DNA from 4 places in the Vibrio sp. QJM3NY_39 genome. Region 2 is predicted to be linked to each of the others. Evidence: predicted binding sites of a transcription regulator. Region 2 holds the regulator's gene; each other region holds the start of a gene.
What was found. Region 2 encodes CRP, which controls carbon source genes, mostly activating them, when cyclic AMP is high. Its sites were predicted from a motif close to TGTGANNNNNNTCACA; they were not measured.

Region 1 (4,109 bases), 180 kb from region 2:
TGCTCGCCACCGTTGATGATGTTCATCATTGGTAGAGGCATAGAGAACTGACCAGCAGTACCGTTTAGCTCAGCAATGTGCTCGTATAGAGGCATGCCTTTAGCAGCAGCCGCCGCTTTTGCGTTCGCTAGAGAAACAGCAAGGATAGCGTTAGCGCCAAACTTAGACTTGTTCTCAGTACCGTCTAGATCAAGCATAACTTGGTCAACGTCAGCTTGTGCTTTAGCATCTTTACCAACTAGAGCGTCAGCGATTGGGCCGTTTACAGCTTCAATTGCTTTAAGAACACCTTTACCTAGGAAACGTGATTTGTCGCCGTCACGTAGCTCAAGAGCTTCGCGAGAACCAGTAGATGCGCCAGATGGAGCAGCAGCCATACCTACGAAACCGCCTTCTAGGTGTACTTCAGCTTCTACAGTTGGGTTACCACGTGAATCGATGATTTCACGACCTAGAACTTTAACGATCTTAGACATTGAATGTTTCCTTCTCGTTGAATATATAAATGTCAAATTTAAAGGTAGCAGCACAACTTACGCAGCTACCTGGATTCCTTTTTACTTTTCTAATTCGCCGCGCTGGAATTCACCAGCCGCTTTAACGAAACCTGCAAACAATGGGTGACCATCGCGAGGTGTTGAAGTGAACTCTGGGTGGAACTGAGCAGCAACGAACCATGGGTGGTTCGGGTTCTCAATAACTTCAACCAGTTTCTTGTCCGCAGATAGACCCGATACTTTTAGGCCCGCTTTTTCAATTTGTGGACGAAGATTGTTGTTCACTTCGTAACGGTGACGGTGACGTTCATGGATCGTCGCGCTACCGTATAATTCGTAAGCTTTCGTCCCTTTCGCAAGGTGACAAAGCTGTGAACCAAGACGCATTGTGCCGCCTAGGTCAGATTTTTCAGTACGCTCTTCAACTTTACCTTCGCCGTCAATCCACTCAGTGATTAGGCCAACAACAGGGAATTTAGTTTCTTTGCAGAATTCAGAAGAGTGTGCACCTTCCATCTTCGCAACGTTACGAGCGTACTCAATAAGAGCAACTTGCATACCTAGACAGATACCTAAGTAAGGTACTTTGTTTTCACGAGCGTATTGTGCAGCAAGGATCTTACCTTCAACACCACGATCGCCAAAGCCACCAGGAACTAGGATTGCATCTAGGTCTTGTAGAATTTCTGTGCCTTTAGATTCAACATCTTGTGAATCTACATATTTAATTGTGACACTTAGGCGATTTTTCAAGCCTGCGTGTTTCAGCGCTTCATTTACTGATTTGTATGCGTCAGGCAGTTCAATGTACTTACCAACCATACCAATCGTCACTTCACCCGTTGGGTTAGCTTCTTCGTAAATTACTTGTTCCCACTCAGACAGATCAGCTTCTGGTGCATTGATACCGAAACGCGTACATACAAGATCATCAATGCCTTGAGCACGGATTAATTGTGGGATCTTGTAGATTGAATCTACATCTTTCATAGAGATAACGGCTTTTTCTTGTACATTACAGAAAAGAGCAATTTTCTTACGTTCGTTTGCTGGGATAACACGATCTGAACGACAAACTAGGATGTCAGGTTGAATACCGATAGACAGTAGCTCTTTTACAGAGTGTTGCGTTGGCTTAGTTTTCACTTCACCCGCAGCTGCTAGGTATGGCACTAGAGTAAGGTGCATGAACATTGCGCGTTCACGGCCTAGTTCTACTGCTAACTGACGAATCGCTTCCATGAATGGTAGAGATTCGATATCACCTACAGTACCACCAACTTCAACAAGCGCGATATCGTGGCCTTTAGCGCCAGAGATTACGCGTTCTTTGATAGAGTTAGTGATGTGTGGAATAACCTGGATTGTTGCACCTAGGTAGTCACCACGACGTTCATTACGTAGAACGTCAGCATAAACACGACCTGCTGTGAAGTTGTTACGCTTAGTCATCTTGGTGCGAATGAATCGCTCATAGTGACCAAGGTCAAGGTCAGTTTCAGCGCCATCTTCCGTAACGAACACTTCACCGTGCTGAGTCGGGCTCATAGTGCCTGGATCAACGTTGATGTAAGGGTCAAGCTTCATCATAGTCACTTTAAGACCACGAGCTTCTAAAATAGCCGCAAGAGATGCTGCTGCAATACCTTTACCTAGAGAGGATACAACCCCGCCAGTAACAAAAATGTAATTTGTCGTCATGTTTAACCTGAAATTGGTTGAATGAGGGAAATGGATTACTTCTGGACGGGATGAAAATATACCAGAAGCCCCTTATCGCCACAACGTGAAATCTATCACACTGCAATTTTTTATTTTTTGCTTCAAATCAATTCATGATAAAAGCTTTGATGATCTTTTCTCCGCCACTTTGACTTCATCCCACATGGAATCAAGCTGTTGTAGAGAAAAGTCGGTCAAAATTTTATCTTGCTGACGAACTTTTTGTTCCACACCTTTAAAGCGGCGTGAAAATTTCAGATTGGCTTTATTGAGAGCCGTTTCTGGATTTTTACCCAAATGTCGCACTAAATTGACCGTCGCAAACAATAAATCACCCAGTTCTTCTTCAACTAAATCTTCGTTTGGCGTTACTTGAAGCGCTTCTTCTAGCACCTCATCAACTTCCTCTAAAACCTTATCAGCGACTGGGCCAATAGTGTCCCAATCAAAGCCAAATTTCGCGACTTGCTTTTGAATTTTTGTAGCACGCGAAAGTGCAGGTAGAGAGTTTGGTATTGAGTCTAGAATACTTTCTTGAGTTTTGCCTGCCTGTGCTTTCTCTTTGGCTTTTTCAGCTTCCCAGTTGGCATTAATTTCTTCATCACTGGCAAACTCTGTATCAGAAAATACATGTGGATGACGGCGCGTCAGTTTCTCATTGATACCGTCGACCACATCAGAGAATTCAAACAAGCCCTGCTCTTTCGCCAATTGGCTGTAGAAGATTACCTGAAACAACAGGTCACCCAACTCTTCTTGTAGGTTTGGCCAATCTTTGTTGTGAATCGCGTCCACCACCTCGTAGGTCTCTTCGATAGTATGCGGCACAATTGTTTCAAAATTTTGTTTCAAATCCCAAGGACAGCCACCTTCAGGATCGCGCAGCTTAGTCATGATCTGTTCAAGTTGTTCAATCGGGTGATTCATCGTTTTCTTCCTATTCACTGTCTTTGATTTTTAAATTTATAACGTCTTCTAAAACTAAAAGGTACTGATATTAAAAAAGGTGAGCAGCCAAAACCACTCACCTTTGTTGATACTGTCTAATTCTCTAAATAATTGAAACTGTGGCTAGGCGACAAGCAAGCGAGACTCCTGAGCATAGCTTGTCTATGTGATTGAGCGAGTGCGCGCAGGCAACAACGCCATCAGCTTCAACTATGACGAGAATTTTAGCCGAGGCGTTTTACGCTCATAACATCTTTGATTTGTTCTACTCGGCTGGTCACTCGACTCAGAATCTCAATATTGGTCACTTCCAAATCGAAATCCATCACCGATAGCTGACGTTTATAGTCAATACGGCTCTTCATTGTCGTCACACTGACTTTTTCGTTTAAGAACAGGGATGTTATGTCTTTCAACAAACCGGTACGTTCTAGCGCCTCGACACGCAGCGTTAAGATATACGAGCCGACAAAACCATCGCCCCACACAGTATCGATGATACGTTCGGGTGCATGTAGGTTAAGTTCACTTAACTGTTCGCAATCGCTACGGTGCACTGAAATACCGCGACCTTGAGTTATGTAACCTTTGATCACATCGCCTGGGATTGGCTGGCAACAACGAGCCAAGTGGGTCATTAGGTTATCGACACCTTCAACGACGACGGCATCCTTTTTCGGACGACTCTGATGAGCGGGCTTATTGTCAGACTCAAGCAACTTTTCGAGCGCTTTTTTATCTTCTTCTTCCGCTGTCGGCTTGTTGACCAAAGCATTGATGTGATTAACGACTTGGTTGATACGCATATCGCCGCTACCAATACCCGCATACAGTTCATCTGGAGTATTGACGTTGAATCGTTTCAGCGCGTATTGCTCGGCATCTTTCAGCGTCGCTCCGACTCTGCCTAGCTCGACTTCTAGAATATCTCGTCCAGCTTCA
Region 2 (4,109 bases):
GGTCAACGTTGCACGTGTGCACGTCGCTTGTATGTGCCTGTTGGAGAGAAGGGCGATCAACTGCTCGATAAGCTCGTGGCTGCGACCTTGAAGATTCGTGTCGATCAGCCATTCGCTGAGCCAGCACCCTTCATGGGGCCACAAATTTCGGAAGCTGCGGCTAAATTCATTCTGGACGCGCAAGCTAATCTGCAATCGCTAGGCGGTGTAAGCCTAGTAGAAGCAAAGGCGGGTGAAGCGGCGTTTGTTTCTCCGGGTATTATTGATGCAACCAACATTGCTGAATTACCAGATGAAGAGTACTTCGGTCCATTGCTACAAGTAGTTCGTTACCAATCGCTAGAGCAAGCGGTTGAATTGGCTAATGACACACGCTTTGGTTTGTCTGCAGGCCTAGTTTCAACAGACGATTCTGAATGGGAATACTTCGTTGACCATATCCGTGCGGGTATTGTTAATCGTAACCGCCAGCTAACAGGCGCAAGTGGTGATGCACCATTTGGTGGCCCGGGTGCTTCAGGCAACCTACGCCCAAGTGCTTACTACGCGGCGGACTACTGTGCTTACCCAATGGCGTCAATGGAAGGTGGTGAAACTCAACTGCCAGCGACATTTAGCCCAGGTATTGAGCTTTAGTTTAAGCTCTTAAGCTATAAGTTCATGAATCATAAGCTTATGAGCTCTAGGTTCATGAATAACAGATTCATTGGTTAATTGTGTAATGAGGAAGCGGTGTTATCGCTTCCTTTTCCATCACGTCCGACACCTAGATTGGGCGGTAGATAATAATAGAACAAGTATGTCACAGGCTGATGGCTGCTGACTCTGTGTCCAGCCTCTCCCTCTCTAATCCAAATTACTAGCTTGCTAGAACCTCTGACAAGGAGTCACCATGACGCCCGATCTACTCTTTAAATCACTATGGGACGATTACATTCACAGGCTTTGCCCATCGGCCGAGAAAGTTCATCATCTGCTGAAAGAAGACGAAGCCCTGATTAATGATCACATTGCACTGCGAACTTTCAATGTTGCACCGCTAGGTATTGAAACACTGGCTAAGCCTTTCCTTGAATTAGGCTACAAGGCTTGTGGCGACTACTTGTTTGAGAGCAAGAAGTTAGTGGCTAAGCACTACGAGCACCCAGACCCAAACCAACCGAAAGTGTTCATTAGTGAGTTGAAGGTAGAAGAGTGTTCAAGTGACTTACAACAGATCGTTGCGAAGTTGGTTGAGCAAGTAGACGCAAGCAAGCTTCAAGGTCATGAGTTCTTGTTTGGTGGTCGCCTTTGGGATCTGAGTTTCGCGGATTTCCAAGTGCTAGCAAAAGAGAGTGAATACGCGTCTTGGCTAGCGGCTCATGGTTACGGTGCAAACCACTTTACGGTGAGTGTGAACCAGCTTAATGAGTTCGATGAAGTACAGACTGTGAATGACCATTTGAGTGATTCAGGTTTCACTATCAATGCATCTGGCGGTCAGGTTAAAGGCTCTCCAGAGGTCTTATTAGAGCAATCATCTACAATGGCAGACAAAGTGCCAGTTTCATTTGTTGAAGGCAATGAGGTGATTCCTGGTGGCTTCTACGAGTTCGCTAAGCGTTATGCGATGGCGAATGGTGAGATTTATACAGGGTTTGTTGCAGCATCGGCTGACAAGATCTTTGAGAGCACCAACGGTTAAAGAAAGATACGAGCACGGGCTTTACCCTAAAGATGCGGGTACGCTTCGCTTTGAGAGTGTTTGCGCTTGGACGCGGGAGGTGCTCCATTCGCATCTCGCATCTGCTCTCTAGATCTTTAGAAAACAAAAAAGCCACCAAATTTGCATTTGGTGGCTTTCAAATTTTTGGCTCAGTTAATCGAGATTAACGAGTGCCGTATACCACGATAGTTTTACCGTGTGCAGAAATTAGGTTCTGCTCTTCTAGCATCTTCAAGATACGACCTACTGTCTCACGAGAACAACCAACAATCTGGCCAATCTCTTGACGAGTGATCTTGATTTGCATGCCGTCAGGGTGAGTCATTGCATCTGGCTGTTTCGCTAGGTTAAGTAGCGTTTGAGCGATACGACCTGTTACGTCAAGGAACGCTAAGTCACCAACCTTTTGGCTAGTTACTTGTAGACGGTTTGCCATTTGCGCTGAAAGGCGCATTAGGATATCTGGGTTCACTTGGATAAGTTGACGGAATTTCTTGAAAGAAATTTCAGCTACTTCACAAGGAGATTTTGCACGAACCCATGCAGTACGCTCTTGGTCTTCTTCGAAGAGGCCAAGTTCACCAATGAAGTCACCTTGGTTTAGGTAAGAAAGAATCATTTCCTTACCTTCTTCGTCTTTGATAAGAACTGCCACAGAACCTTTAACGATGTAGTACAAGGTTTCTGCCTTTTCACCAGCATGAATCAAAGTACTTTTTGAAGGGTACTTATGAATATGACAGTGTGAAAGGAACCACTCTAATGTTGGATCGGTTTGGGGTTTACCTAGAACCATAATATCTTACTTCCTCTGCAGGGTATGCTTGCCGCTTTCCGTATTTTAGCTAAGCCTAGATTGACTTGTAGGATAAGAGCACTCGTTGAGCGCTGCAAGCTATCTTGTGTTTCGTTTAAGAATAGTATCCTTTTTCAGGTACTATTTCTTGATTTTAATCGTGACCAAGCTACGATTTTTACGCAAAATTGTGCACATGATCACGGTATGAAAAGTAATCAACCAGAATGGCGTCTTGTTAACCTATTTTTCCGGTTTCGATGAGCTGTTGTAGGATGGGCCTTACAATGAGCTCCATAGCAAAACTCATCTTGCCGCCTGGCACCACAAGCGTGTTGTGGCGTGACATAAATGAGCCATCTATCATAGCCAGAAGGTAGGGAAAATCGACGTTTTTGATGCCACGCAAACGTATAACCACGAAGCTTTCGTCTAAACTTGGAATCCCTTTGGCGTTCAGTGGGTTCGATGTATCTACGGTTGGAACACGCTGAAAGTTGATGTGAGTACGCGAAAATTGTGGGGTGATGTAATTAAGGTAATCATCCATTGAGCGAACAATAGAATCCATTACTGCTTCGCGTGAGTGCCCACGATCGCGTGTGTCACGAACGAATTTTTGGATCCACTCAAGGTTGACGATTGGCACCATGCCGATCAGCAAGTCGACGTGCTGTGAGACATTGATGTCGCCATCTACCACGCCACCATGAAGGCCTTCGTAGAACATCACATCGGAATTTTCTGGGATCTCTTGCCATGGCGTAAAGGTGCCCGGCATTTGATTGTAAGGCACGGCTTCATCGAAGGTATGTAGGTAACTACGGACTTTACCCGTGCCTTCATTACCGTATTGACGGAAGAACTCTTCTAATGCGCCAAAATCGTTGGCTTGTGGACCAAAGTAGCTGATGTGCTTACCTTGCTCGCGAGCCTTACGGATCTCGACATCCATCTCTGGTCGAGTGAAGCGATGGAAACTATCCCCTTCAACCCAAGCGGCCTTCACGTCCATCATATTGAACATTTTTCGGAAGGCTTCTGAGGTAGTGGTGGTGCCGGCTCCTGATGAACCCGTCACCGCAATAATTGGATGTTTAGCGGACATGACAACCCTTGTCTTTTGAGTAACTTACTTGTTAGCAATCGTTTACCACTATAACACGGCTCCTTTATGAGCGCAGCTTAGAAGCGTTTTGTGACTTGAATATCAACGGTTTCATGCAGCTCAGAAAACACGATGCTGACTTCCTTTGAGGCTAATTGATGTTTCACTTGATCAATCTTGTTTTGCAGTGAAACCTCTACGTCGCCGTAGTCTGTGCCTTCACGCAGCACGAATTCTTTAATGAGGTTTTCCAGTGTTTCTGGCGCAATGTCTTGCCATGGGATGATCATAAATACTTCTCTCTTTTATGTTCATAAATAGGTTTATTGATGTGTTGATTACCGTGTCTAGTGACGTCTACTACTCAGTCCTTAACAAAGGCTCGGTCATTATGCCGAATCTTGGATACTTTCATAGTAAGCAGGCAACGCTTCTTCTAACCAAAACCTTGGTTTGAGCGTGCTACCGGTAATGAACCCCACATGGCCGCCTTTTTGAAA
Region 3 (4,109 bases), 840 kb from region 2:
ATTTGTAGAAACTTATACCTCTACGGAAAATGCCCGCAGTTCACACATGCCACAGTTGGCAACCATTGCTGCTGATAAGTAATGCTTGAAGTTGATAAGTTAACATACTGTTAGCTCATCATGCTGTTTTAACCCGATCGTTAGTGAGTCGTGTTCTGATATGAAAAAGGGTTATTGAACTTGGTTCGATAACCCTTTTTTGTCAGCTTTCTCACCTTCAGCTTAATTTAGGATCCTAAGCTTTAAGGCGAAAGTAATTAAGACTAGGTAACTGGTAGGATTCTCATACAGTTGGTTGATCCTGCCACATCCATAATGTCGCCTTGAGTGACGATCACGAGATCGCCAAACTTAAGATGCTCTTTCTCTTTTAGGCAAGTGAGCGTAGATAGGGCAATGTCAAAGCTATCTTCGGCTTCTGTCTCGAAGTAGATAGGTGTTACACCGCGGTACAAGGTACAGCGATTAAGTGTTCCTTCGTTACGAGACAGCGCATAGATAGGCATATCAGCACTTAGACGAGACATCATCAATGCAGTACGGCCTGACTCGGTGAGAGTGACTACGCCCTTAATGCCTTCCATATGGTTTGCAGAATAGATGGTTGCCATCGACACGGTTTCTTCGGCGGTGACAAAAGTACGGTCAATACGGTAATTGGATTGGTTATTAATCCCTGCCATTTTCTCTGCGCCAATACAGACTTCGGCCATTGATTTTACGGTTTCAACCGGGTAATCACCGGCGGCGGTTTCACCTGAAAGCATCACTGCATCGGTGCCGTCCAGTACGGCGTTGGCAACGTCCATCACTTCGGCACGGGTTGGCATTGGTGCTGAGATCATTGATTCCATCATCTGAGTTGCGGTGATTACGGTTCTGTTAAGCGCTCTAGCACGGCGTATAAGCTGTTTTTGTACTCCGACCAACTCAGGGTCGCCAATCTCTACTCCGAGGTCACCACGAGCTACCATGACCACATCTGAGGCCATTATGATGTCATCCATGTTCTCAACAGTGGCTACCGTCTCTGCTCGCTCTACTTTTGCTACAAGGTGAGCTTCTAATCCCGCTTCTCGTGCAAGCTGACGAGCGTAGTGCATGTCTGCGCCGTTGCGTGGGAAAGACACTGCGAGGTAATCCACTTTGATTTGGGCTGCGGTGACGATGTCGCGCTTATCTTTTTCTGTCAGCGCTTCTGCGGAAAGACCACCGCCTTTTTTATTGATGCCTTTGTTATTTGACAGTGGACCGCCAATGATGACTTCTGTATGAACGCGACAGCCTTCCACTTCGGTCACTTTCAGCTGAACACGACCATCGTCGAGTAACAGGATGTCGTTAGCTGAAACGTCGTTAGGTAATTCTTTATAATCAAGACCGACTGCTTGTTGGTTGCCTACACCTAAACCTAGGCTACTGTCGAGAGTGAATTTGTCACCCACAGCAAGTTGGATTTTGCCATCTTTGAATGTCGATACTCGAATCTTGGGGCCTTGTAAGTCACCGAGAATAGCGATTTGAGTGCCAAGTCTTTTTGCAATTGCTCTGACGTTTTCTGCGCGTTGTATATGGTCGTCGCTGGTGCCGTGAGAGAAGTTCATACGGACGACATTGGCACCGGCTTTGATGATCTCTTCAAGCACGTTACCTTTATCAGTAGAAGGGCCTAGCGTTGTGACGATTTTCGTTTTTCTTAATTCGGCTGTCATGAATACTCCTAGAGTGAGGCCAAGTAATCTTTTAAAAGACTGAATTAAGTATATGCATTAATTGATTATTTATTGGGAGCTAGGGAGATATTTCATTATTTGTCTCTAATTATTGAATTCAGGGCTCAATAACGATGTTTTATTCTGAAAATTAAGTCTCAATTTATCGATTTTGGTGTTAATTTCCCTCGAACTATTTGACTCGATACACAAAGATTCATGTATATACGTGATACTGGTCACGGCGATATACCAAGTGACTTCACAATTACTTCGCAAAGTAAAAAAATTAACTCGTTGATGATTTCTGGAGCGTAAAATGTACATGGCTCAACCGGGCCATATTGATCATATCAAACAGGTCAATGCTGGTCGTGTATATAAACTAATTGACCTTAAAGGTCCTATTTCTCGTATCGATCTGTCCAAGCAAAGTGAGTTGGCTCCGGCGAGTATTACTAAAATTACCCGTGAACTCATTGAAGCTCACCTTATTCACGAAACGACGGTTCAAGAAGCCACGACTCGTGGGCGTCCTGCTGTCGGTCTGCAAACCAATAACGAAGGTTGGCAGTTTCTGTCGATGCGTCTTGGTCGCGGATACTTGACGATCGCGCTCCATGAATTGGGTGGCGACGTGCTTATCGATACCAAGATTGATATTCATGAACGTGACCAAGATGATGTGCTTGCGCGTCTTCTACATGAAATTGATGAATTTTTCCAAACTTATGCTGAGCAACTCGATAGGGTAACAAGCATTGCGGTTACGCTACCGGGCCTTGTGAATTCTGAGCAAGGGATTGTGTTGCAGATGCCGCACTACAACGTTAAAAATTTAGCGTTGGGTCCTGAGATTTACAAAGAAACAGGTCTGCCTGTCTTTATTGCCAATGATACCCGAGCTTGGGCATTAGCAGAGAAGTTGTTTGGTCACTCACAAGACAACGATAATTCTGTTCTTATCTCGATTCACCATGGTGTAGGTGCTGGGATCATTCTCGACGGCCGAGTGCTACAAGGTCGCCACGGTAATATCGGTGAACTTGGGCATATCCAGATCGATAAGCAGGGCAAACTTTGTCATTGTGGCAACCGAGGCTGCTTAGAAACAGTCGCGAGTTCTCAGGCGATCCGTGATCAAGTGAAAGAGCGACTGGCTAATGGTGAAGCATCATCATTAACTGTGTTTGAAGACGTCACTATCGAACAGATCTGTGCAGCCGCTGCTGATGGCGATCCATTGGCTGTTGAAGTTATTGAACAGTTAGGTCGTTACTTAGGTGCCGCGATAGCGATTGTGATTAACCTTTTCAACCCTGAGAAAATCTTGGTGGGTGGTGTTATCAATCAGGCTAAAAGCGTGTTGTACCCTGCGATTCAAAAGTGTATCGAAGAGCAGAGTTTATCGGTTTACCATCAAGATTTAGAGCTGGTGGAATCTCGATTCTATAAACAAGCAACCATGCCTGGTGCTGCGCTTGTTAAACAAGCCTTATATGATGGCCAACTGTTAATGAAAGTTGTTGAAGGTTAACTCCTTATACTCGTCTTTTAGCCTCACCCGAAACCTTTCCATGTACTTAAGCTTTGTATAACATCATTTGTTGTACTTAGTTTAAGCATTCTGTGCATTGGCGCTTTGCTTTAACCTATTGAAGTAGGCTATTGTAGCCACAGTTATTATTTGTCACTAAGGTGTTGTATGTCTGGCGTTTTAAATTCGGTTGATCAGAGAACCAAACTGGTCGGTGAAAACCGTCTGGAGCTCTTGTTATTCAGCTTAAACAGTCGTCAACTATTTGCGATTAACGTATTTAAAGTGAAAGAAGTCCTAAAGGTGCCAGTACTCACTCGCTTGCCGGGCTCTCACCATCATATTACGGGTGTTGCGTCTCTACGTGGTGAATCGGTGCCTGTTATCGATTTGCGCAGCGCGATTGGCTTCCCACCGTCACGAGATGAGACTCAAGAAAATAACTTGATCATCACGGAATACAACCGAACTGTACAAGGTTTCTTGGTTGGGCAAGTGCGTAATATCGTGAATACGACGTGGACTGAAATTCAGCCGCCTCCAAAGACAACGGGTCGTGCCAATTACCTGACGGCTATCACGCATATTCAAGAAGAAGAGCAGCACAAAATCGTTGAGATTATTGATGTTGAAAAGGTACTCGCTGAAATCATCGATTATGATGTTTCGATTTCTGACGGTGTTTTAGATGAGCAACTTGCCAATGAAATGGTTGGACGTAATGTACTTATCGTTGATGACTCTTCAACCGCGCGTAACCAGATTAAAGGTACCTTATCGCAACTGGGTTTGAACATTATTGAATGTTGTGATGGTTTAGAAGCACTGACCTTACTTAAGGGCTGGTGTGATGAAGGTAA
Region 4 (4,109 bases), on a different replicon from region 2:
CTTAGTAATGGATCTTGTGGCATATAGATAGCAACATGCTTGTCTTCATTACACATATCAAGCACATGTAAGAAGTGAGCATAGGAGGTATAAGGCGGTCGAATCAGCGCGCCTTTCGAAGGGTAGCTAAATGTGGTGAGGTTACCCATAGGATCCTCAACGTTACCTCTCGCTAGAATCACTTGGTACTGCTGTTCAATACGCTCTTTCAACTTGTCAGATGGCTGAGGTTGTTCGAGGTTCGCTTCTGATGAGTGATCTTTGGATACAAAACGCGCAACATCATCGTAAGGATTGTGGTCAACATTCCCTGAAGGCTCTTCATTTTGAGAATAGTTGACGTGTTGGCAAAGGATATAGCCAGAATGCGCCTCACCCGTTGCTATCCAAACCACACCATTGTTGCTTTGCGGTTGCAGACGTTGATAATGAGAAGCGAATTGATAATCTTTGGCATGATTAACCCATCGTGCATCGATCATCGCTAATTTACGACGGCAACGGCTCGCGATGTGGTCAACATGATCATAGAAAGTCTTTGGGTTGATCTCAAGTTTTCTGCAGATTTCACGTACGGAATAACCCATGAACAATAAGCCCATGAGGTTTTCTTGAAACTGAAGTTTTTTATTGGATCCAGACCACTTGTCAACGAAGGTTGACTGGCAGTCTTTACATCGATAACGCTGCCTGTCGCCACTGTAGCCGAAGGCATGGTAAAGATGTTTGTGGGTATGAACCGATAGGCCAAAGTTATCGCAATCATCATTGCGGCAAGCAGGAAGGCCATCGCTGTGAAGTTGTCGCAGGCGATGAAGTTCGCTTAACACTTCACGATTGTTAAGTAAGGGGGGGAAAGCTCCACATTCACGACAAACCATCGCTGGACGCTTAGGGTTCGCGTGTTGCAAAACATACCGTTTTGCATCGCTCAAGCCAAAGTTGTCACACGCCAATGTTTTACAAAAGTTGAGTTGCAAACCATCCGCATCTTTTGGCAGCTTGTCGTTAGACACGATCTCCCCCTCGGGATTATTTGAGCAGCCAAGTGAACTCGGCTGCGAGGTAACGCTTTTCAATGTATCTTTATCAAGTCGTTAGATGTTGATTGCAGTCTCTAGAGCAACTTTCATCATGTCGTTGAAAGATTTTTGACGATCTTCAGAGCTTAATTTCTCACCACGGATGATGTGGTCAGAAACTGTTAGGATGGTTAGTGCTTTAGCACCAAGATCCGCAGCAACACCGTAGATACCAGCCGCTTCCATATCAACACCAAGGATGCCTAGCTTTTCCATTTTTTCGAAAAGGTCAGCTTCTGGAGTGTAGAAAAGGTCTGCAGAGAATACGTTACCAACTTTAACTGGAACTTCTTGTGCACGTGCTTGGTTTACAGCTTCTTCTAGAAGACCGAAATCAGCGATTGCAGCGAAGTCGTGATTGTTGAAACGAATGCGGTTTACTTTTGAGTCAGTAGAAGCACCCATACCGATAACAACGTCCATTAGTTTAACGTCGTCACGTACCGCACCACAGCTACCTACGCGAATAACGTTTTTCACGCCGTATTCAGCGATAAGCTCGTGTACGTAGATGCAGCATGATGGGATACCCATACCGTGGCCCATTACAGAAACTTTCTTACCTTTGTAAGTGCCTGTGTAACCAAACATGTTGCGAACGTCACAAACTTGCTTCACGTCATCAAGGAATGTTTCTGCAATGTATTTTGCGCGAAGCGGGTCGCCCGGCATAAGTACTGTTTCTGCGAAATCACCAGCTTGAGCATTAATATGAGGTGTAGCCATGGTCGTTCTCCAAAGTTTAAACGGTAATGATAGGAACAGGATTTAATCAATTACCGATTCTGTTGAATTGAATTCGTTTTGTTGAGGCAATATTAGCGAGTTAAAACGAGGCTCCATGAGACTTTAGTCACAAAACCGCTTTGCCATTATAGTTTTATTAATATTGATAACCAAATATGTTGAAAGCGTAAAGGCAATCGATTTTGTATGGGTAAATTGCACGATATTTAAAGATAAAGCTCGAAATATAAATCTGTTGCATATTGCCTTGGAGGCAACAATACGTTGTAGAGACGTTTGATCAGCGATAATCTAAACTTTGATAAAGAGACAAACCAAGGAATTGTATGTCGTATTGCGCTAACTCGACGCCTTCGCACTCGATGAAAACACAGTTACAGACGAAAACAAGGTTACATAAGCTAGCGTTGGTCGCTGTTAAATCCACATTGATTGCTGTTAAGTCCACATTGATTACGGCTAGAACGACTTTGTTTGCTGTGAGAACTGCTTTACTTGCTCGGGTAATCATTTTGCTTGCTGGCGTGATGACTTCGTCGTGGGTGTCTGCTGCAACTTTTGAGTTGCCACCAACAGAAAGCCGTATCGTGGGCAGAATACAGCAACACGAAGTTGCGGCGGGTGAAACCTTGGCGATCATTGCAAAGCAATACGATATTGGCTTTCTCTCTTTAATGGCGGCAAACAAAGGGGTCGATCCTTTTCTTCCTGCTGAAGGCTATGTGCTAAGCATTCCTAGCCGTTTGATTTTGCCGGATACTCCGAGAAAAGGCATTGTGATTAACCTTGCCGAGTTGAGGTTGTACTACTTTGAGCCTGAGAAAAATCAGGTGCATGTCTTCCCTGTCGGTATCGGTCGAGTAGGGCGAGATACTCCCGAGATGATCACAAAGATAAGCCAAAAACGTCCAAACCCGACTTGGACTCCTCCAAACTCAATTCGCAAAGAGTACTTAGAGAAAGGCATAGAGTTACCAAGAGTGGTTCCTGCTGGGCCTGAAAATCCTTTAGGTGAATATGCATTGCGGCTTGCTTATGGTGCTGGTGATTATCTGATACATGGTACCAATAAAGACTTTGGGATTGGCTTGCGAGTGAGCTCAGGATGTATCCGTATGGAACCTAAAGATATTGCGTGGCTTTTTGAACAGGTTAACCGTGGCGAGCAGGTCACGATCATTGATGAACCGATTAAAGTGTCTTTAGAGCCAGACAGAAGTGTGTTTGTTGAAGCTCATGAACCATTGACACGAAGTGACGGTTCTAAAAAGTCGTTACAAATTCCGGTTGAGTTAAAATGGTGGCTTGAAGATGCTGATTTACCGAATTCAAAGGCGAAAGCGGTTATTTTTGCGCAAAATGGTGTGCCTGTTGAGATCGCACCGCCTGTGATTGAGTTTTAATTCAATAGGTTCTTTGGAAAGCATCATTGCTTTTTTTCTTTCTCTTTCTCTTTCTTCTCTTTTTCTCTACCCCAAATAAAAAACACCACCTCTATTCGGAGGTGGTGCTATCAATTTACTGCATTTTGCGACTTATATAATCTATAGATTAACTGCGTTATCTTTCAATTACTTAGTGTAAGACTCTGCAATGTTGTCGATACGGTCGTTAGCACGATCCGCTTCTTCTTTTGCTGCCATAGCGGCTGCAGATGCTTCTTGAGCTTTCATTTCTGCGGCTGCTTTATCACTCTTAAGCGCTTCAACTTCGCTGCTTAGTTCAGCAACTTGGTTAGTCAATTGATCCATTTCTGACACTGCAGCTTCTTCAGGCTCTGAAGAACAACCGGCTAAAATGAAAACTGAGGCTGCAGCTGCGATTAACGTCTTATTCATAAGAACTCCTTGCTTATTTATCATCAAAAGATGCGCTATACATTCTTTATCATATAGTCGCTTCATTAATGATTGTAGCGACTAATTTTTTAACTGCAAAAACAATAACTAAAGAAATTGCTAAATTTTTGAGGTAATTAGCTAAGCATCACAGTCTGTCTCATTTTTGAGACGGTGGAGTTGGAATCGATTTTTACATTATTTGGAGGGCCTATCCCTTTGGTGCCAATGCATACAATATCCTAGGCAACTTGAGATATGAGGATAAATTTACTGTGATCTCTATCCTTATAAAGTACTTTCGCGGTATCATGTCACGTTAAATTAATTTTATTCAATACCATCAAGACTGGAGAGTCCTTTGCACTTTAAAGATTTAGGCTTAGACAACCGCTTACTGAAGAACTTAAAACATTACGACTTCAAGAAAGCGACAGAGATC

Region 1: a site for CRP is predicted at 2,283-2,298, ahead of pyrG (CTP synthase). Genes of this name have one in related genera too.
Region 3: a site for CRP is predicted at 1,941-1,956, ahead of mlc (sugar metabolism global transcriptional regulator Mlc). Genes of this name have one in related genera too.
Region 4: a site for CRP is predicted at 1,925-1,940, ahead of deoD (purine-nucleoside phosphorylase). Genes of this name have one in related genera too.

Annotation. Positions count from the first base shown of each region.
Region 1 covers NZ_CM173505.1:478,063-482,171, reverse strand. The annotation lists gene eno (phosphopyruvate hydratase) at 1-476, opposite strand, end outside; gene pyrG (CTP synthase) at 558-2,198, opposite strand; gene mazG (nucleoside triphosphate pyrophosphohydrolase) at 2,331-3,146, opposite strand; gene relA (GTP diphosphokinase) at 3,392-4,109, opposite strand, start outside.
Region 2 covers NZ_CM173505.1:295,742-299,850, forward strand. The annotation lists gene astD (succinylglutamate-semialdehyde dehydrogenase) at 1-636, shown strand, start outside; gene AC3CHU_RS01325 (2-oxoadipate dioxygenase/decarboxylase family protein) at 893-1,684, shown strand; gene crp (cAMP-activated global transcriptional regulator CRP) at 1,869-2,501, opposite strand; gene AC3CHU_RS01335 (phosphoribulokinase) at 2,740-3,609, opposite strand; gene AC3CHU_RS01340 (YheU family protein) at 3,687-3,899, opposite strand; gene AC3CHU_RS01345 (hydrolase) at 3,999-4,109, opposite strand, start outside.
Region 3 covers NZ_CM173505.1:1,134,418-1,138,526, forward strand. The annotation lists gene AC3CHU_RS05230 (patatin-like phospholipase family protein) at 1-82, shown strand, start outside; gene pyk (pyruvate kinase) at 264-1,712, opposite strand; gene mlc (sugar metabolism global transcriptional regulator Mlc) at 2,032-3,249, shown strand; gene AC3CHU_RS05245 (chemotaxis protein CheV) at 3,418-4,109, shown strand, end outside.
Region 4 covers NZ_CM173506.1:281,102-285,210, reverse strand. The annotation lists gene AC3CHU_RS17295 (lactate dehydrogenase) at 1-1,016, opposite strand, end outside; gene deoD (purine-nucleoside phosphorylase) at 1,098-1,808, opposite strand; gene AC3CHU_RS17285 (L,D-transpeptidase family protein) at 2,156-3,232, shown strand; gene AC3CHU_RS17280 (Lpp/OprI family alanine-zipper lipoprotein) at 3,401-3,667, opposite strand; gene AC3CHU_RS17275 (DEAD/DEAH box helicase) at 4,029-4,109, shown strand, end outside.